2 regions of the Microlunatus ginsengisoli genome follow, and region 2 is predicted to be linked to the other one. Evidence: predicted binding sites of a transcription regulator. Region 2 holds the regulator's gene; the other holds the start of a gene.
What was found. The regulator LexA, encoded in region 2, represses DNA repair genes until DNA is damaged. The targets are predictions, from matches to a motif close to TCGAACANNTGTTCGA.
Positions count from the first base shown of each region.

Region 1: the regulator LexA is predicted to act here: its motif matches at 777-792, upstream of recA (recombinase RecA).

Region 1 is NZ_BAABAB010000052.1:88,308-90,705, forward strand. Features, by position in the region: gene ABD747_RS25505 (DUF3046 domain-containing protein) at 1-39, shown strand, start outside; gene ABD747_RS25510 (TIGR03086 family metal-binding protein) at 45-632, opposite strand; gene recA (recombinase RecA) at 961-2,007, shown strand; gene ABD747_RS25520 (regulatory protein RecX) at 2,204-2,398, shown strand, end outside.
Region 2 is NZ_BAABAB010000007.1:43,260-45,657, forward strand. Features, by position in the region: gene ABD747_RS05320 (serine hydrolase domain-containing protein) at 1-1,005, opposite strand, end outside; gene lexA (transcriptional repressor LexA) at 1,127-1,966, shown strand; gene sthA (Si-specific NAD(P)(+) transhydrogenase) at 1,968-2,398, opposite strand, start outside.

The sequences.
Region 1 (2,398 bases), on a different contig from region 2:
GTCTGGGCCGCGCTGGAGCTACCCGACCGCGAGCGCTGAACTCCTCAGCCCGCCGGGCGCCACTGAGGGTCGCGGCCGGCGGCCCCGAGGGCCTTGTCGAAGCTGGAGGCGGCGCCGTCGACCGAGACCTCAGGCCCGTACGCTCCCATCTTGCGGCCCAGTTCCGCCGACGACGTGACCGCGCTCAACAGCTCGTCGCCGATCTGGTCCGGCACGCTGACCGCCCGGCCGGCGGCGGTGGCCACATCCCAGCCGTGCACCATCACCTCGACGAACGCCATCTCACCGATCGAGCCGGCGGGCTGCTCGCCGCCGCCGAGGTCGAGCGAGCCCTGCCAGGCGGCGTCGTCGTCCCAGGCCGCGGCGGTGGCCTCCAGCTGGTCGGCGAGCCGCTCCGGCCAGGAGCCGTCGAAGGCCTCGGTCCGGCTGCCCCACGGGTCGTCCGGATCGAGACCCTCCTTGGCGGCCAGCCGGGCCAGCGCGGCGGTGGTGCCGAGGGCATGGTTCACCAGCGTCTCGAGGTCGAAGTCGGCACAGGGGGTAGCGGTCGACGCGTCGGTGTCCGGGTCGATGACGCGGATGGCGGTCGCGATGGTGGCGGCGCCGTCGGTGATGGCCTGTCGATTGCTCATTGTGCAAAGTCAACACCGCTTCCGAGGTTGCGCCTTGGAGTTTCGCGACGCGTGTGTCGTGGGGAGCGGCTGGCCGGGCGACCCGAATCGGGTTCGGCAAACGGACGAGAAGAACCGGATCCGTCGGCGTGGCGCACTGTTTCTTCGAACACCTGTTCGGTAGGTTATCCACCGAATAGAGAGCGTCGGAACGTTATCCACAGGAAACGGACGAGGCCGAACGATTGTCGGTGCTGGTTCTTAGAGTGCCAGTGACGGAAGAAGCAAGACCCACAACCACGTGCACTCAGGCCGCCGCACCGCGGCGGTGACAGGAAGGACGGACAGGATGCCCGTAGAGGATCGCGAGAAGGCGCTCGAGTCGGCTCTCGCCCAGATCGACAAGCAGTTCGGCAAGGGCTCGGTGATGCGCCTCGGCGACGAGGTGCGGGCACCGATCGAGGTGATCCCGACCGGGTCGATCGCCCTGGACGTCGCCCTCGGCATCGGCGGCCTGCCGCGCGGCCGGGTGGTGGAGATCTACGGACCGGAGTCGAGCGGCAAGACCACGGTCGCGTTGCACGCGATCGCCAATGCGCAGGTGGCCGGCGGGATCTGTGCCTTCATCGACGCCGAGCACGCCCTCGACCCGGAGTATGCGGCGAAGCTCGGGGTCGACACCGACGCCCTGCTGGTCAGCCAGCCCGACAACGGCGAGCAGGCGCTGGAGATCGCGGACATGCTGGTCCGCTCCGGCGCGCTGACGCTGATCGTGATCGACTCGGTGGCCGCGCTGACGCCCAAGGCCGAGATCGAGGGCGAGATGGGTGACAGCCACGTCGGTCTGCAGGCGCGTCTGATGAGTCAGGCGCTGCGCAAGATGACCGGCGCTCTCAGTGGTGCCGGCACGACCGCGATCTTCATCAACCAGCTGCGCGAGAAGATCGGGGTGATGTTCGGCTCGCCGGAGACCACCACCGGCGGCCGTGCCCTGAAGTTCTATTCCTCGGTGCGCCTCGACGTCCGCCGGATCGAGACCCTCAAGGACGGCCAGGACATGGTCGGCAACCGGACCCGGGTCAAGGTCGTCAAGAACAAGGTGGCGCCTCCGTTCAAGCAGGCCGAGTTCGACATCCTGTACGGCCGGGGTATCAGTCGTGAGGGCAGCCTGATCGACCTCGGTGTCGACACCGGTCTGGTCCGCAAGGCCGGGGCCTGGTTCACCTACGAAGCCGACCAGCTCGGGCAAGGCAAGGAGAACGCCCGGAACTACCTCAAGGCCAATCCGGATCTCGCGAACGAGCTGGAGAAGCGGATCAAGGAGCGGATGGGGATCGGTCCGCAGCTCGACGTCCCGGCCGGCATCGATCCGGTGACCGGCGAGGTCGAGTTCTGAGCCGATGACGCCCGACCCGGTCCAGCAGGCTCGAGACTGGCTGCTCCGCCAGACCGGACCGTCCGGCCCGAGCGATCGCGGCGATCCCGGGGCGGGTGGCGCGGGTGCGGGGACGTCGGAAATGTCGGCGTCGGCGTCGGCCCGACCCGTGGCTCGACCTCGACCCGAACCTCGGCCTCGATCCGAGGTCGGGGAGGTGGCCGGCGGCCGGTCGAGCAGTGAGTGGTCGGACGCCCGGCAGCCGCGCGGCCGGCGTCCGGGTGACCCGGATCCCGGCGGCGAGAGATCGACCGACCGTCATTCGACCGACCATCCATCGACCGACCATCCGTCGCACGGCGAGCAACCGGGCGGCCAGCAACCGGGCGGCCAGCAACCGGGCGGCCACCTA
Region 2 (2,398 bases):
GGGGCTCTCGGCGAAGGCGCGGACCGAGTCCGGGCCGCCGGCGAAGCTGTCCTCGATCCACCACGGCGGCACCACGCCGGCGCCGGTCAAGGACGTACCGGACCTCAAGATCATCAGCCCGAACCGGGCGATGTCGCCGAGGGTGGCGGAGATGCCGCCGTCGTACATCCCGCTGCCCTCGGAGTCGACGCCGATGTTGGCGTCGAACTCGGCCCCGATCCGGGACCAGACCAGGTCGCTCGCCACCTGGGCGAACCGCATCCCGGTGGCGGCCTCGATCACCCAGCCGAGCACGTCGGTCTCACAGCTGCGGTAGTCGAACGCCTGGCCGTGCGGCCGCGCCTGGCGCAGCGACAGCAAGAAGTCACGAAGGCTGCCCGGGACGTCGGGCGAGAGCCGCGGCGCCCAGCCGAAGGCCTGTTCGAGCACCCGGACCTCCGCCCACGGGTCGAGGTATTCCTCGGAGAACTTGATCCCCGAGCGCATGTCGAGCAGGTTCCGCACGGTAGCGCCGGCGTAGCCGCGGTCGTGGAAGGCGGGAATGTAGTAGGTCACGGGCGCCTCGACGTCGACGACGCCCTGCGCGGCCAGCGCTCCGATCACGGTGCCGACCACCGACTTGGAGACCGACATCAGCAGGTGCAGGGTGCTGGGCTCCATTCCGTTCCGATAGCGCTCGACGAGCACCGCCGGGCCCTGCTGGGGATGGTCGTGGACGACCATCCAGCCGTCGGTGTCGGTGTTGGCGATGACGTAGTCGACGTCGGCGACGCGGCCGTCGTTGCAGAGCACGGCAAGCCGATCGGGGTCGTACGTCCGACTCGGGAGCCGCGGGGCGTGCCCCGCGCCACGCGCGATCGGCACGGTCGGAAAGATCTCCGCCATGTGCTGGAAGGTCCACTCCAGCTGTCCCGCGGTCTGCCAGTTGTCCAGCGTGACGGGGAATGGTGGACGACTTGCTCCCGAACCGATCACCGCGACGTTCCCTTCACAACCTGCCTTCACGAGGCGTCAGGCTACCTGCGGTTCGGCCGCCTGTCCGGCGGCCCGGCCCGAGTGGGACTCGCCCCGACACGCCGTCGAACAGATGTTTGAATCTGTCGGTTCCGGGGTCTATGGTTCGAACATGCCTGATCGCGAGGACGCCACGAGCACCGACACGCCGCCCGTCGGTTACCAGATCACCGACGAGAAGCCCGCACCCGCGCCCGCCCGCCGGCGCGGCCGACCGAAGGCTGCCGACGTTGTCGCCCAGCTCGCCGAGCTGGGCGGTGTGACGTCGCTGCCGGACGGCCCGACCGACGCCTATGGGCTGACGCCGCGACAGCGCCGGATCCTGGAGACGATCAAGGAGACGGTGGAGCGCCGTGGCTATCCGCCGAGCATTAGGGAGATGGGCGACGCGGTCGGCCTGGCCAGCTCCTCCAGCGTGGCGCACCAGCTGAAGATGCTCGAGCAGAAGGGCTTCCTGCGCCGCGATCCCAACCGGCCGCGGGCGCTGGAGGTGTTGCTGCCCGCCGCGGTCGATGCCCCCACGGTCCGCTCCGCGAGCGACGGCGGAGACGAGACCGGCTTCGGCGACAAGGCACCGCAGCCGGTGCTGGTGCCGGTGCTCGGCCGGATCGCGGCCGGTGGTCCGATCCTGGCCGAGGAGCGGGTCGAGGACGTCTTCGCCCTCCCCCATCAGCTGGTCGGCGACGGCACGCTGTTCCTGTTGGAGGTGCGCGGCGAGTCGATGATCGACGCCGCCATCTGCGACGGCGACTGGGTAGTCGTGCGGCAGCAGTCGACCGCGGACAACGGCGACATCGTGGCCGCGCTGCTCGACGACGAGGCGACGGTGAAGACCTTCAAGCGGGCCGACGGTCACGTCTGGCTGCTGCCACACAACCCGGCCTACTCCCCCATCGACGGCGACCACGCCTCCATCCTCGGCAAGGTGGTCGCGGTCCTCAGGAAGGTCTGATTCACAGCGCGCTGGGTTCCGCCGTCGCCATCTGGGTGCGGAAGCGGGCGACGGCGCGCAGCTTGTTGGCCACGTCCAGACCCGCGACCTTGTAGGCCTCGGAAAGCGTCGGGTAGTTGAAGACGGTGTCGACCAGGTAGTCGACGGTGCCGCCGCAGCCCATGATCGCCTGGCCGATGTGGACCAGTTCGGTGGCGTTGGTGCCGAAGACGTGCACGCCTAGGATCTCGCGGGTGTCGGAGTGCACGATCAGCTTCAGCATGCCGTAGGAATCGCCAGTGATCTGGCCGCGGGCCAGCTCGCGGTAGCGGGAGATGCCCACCTCGAACGGGATCGAGTCCGAGGTCAGCTCGGCCTCCGAGCGCCCACAGTACGAGATCTCCGGGATCGTGTAGATGCCGATCGGCTGCAGCCCGCGGAGCTCGTTCGCGG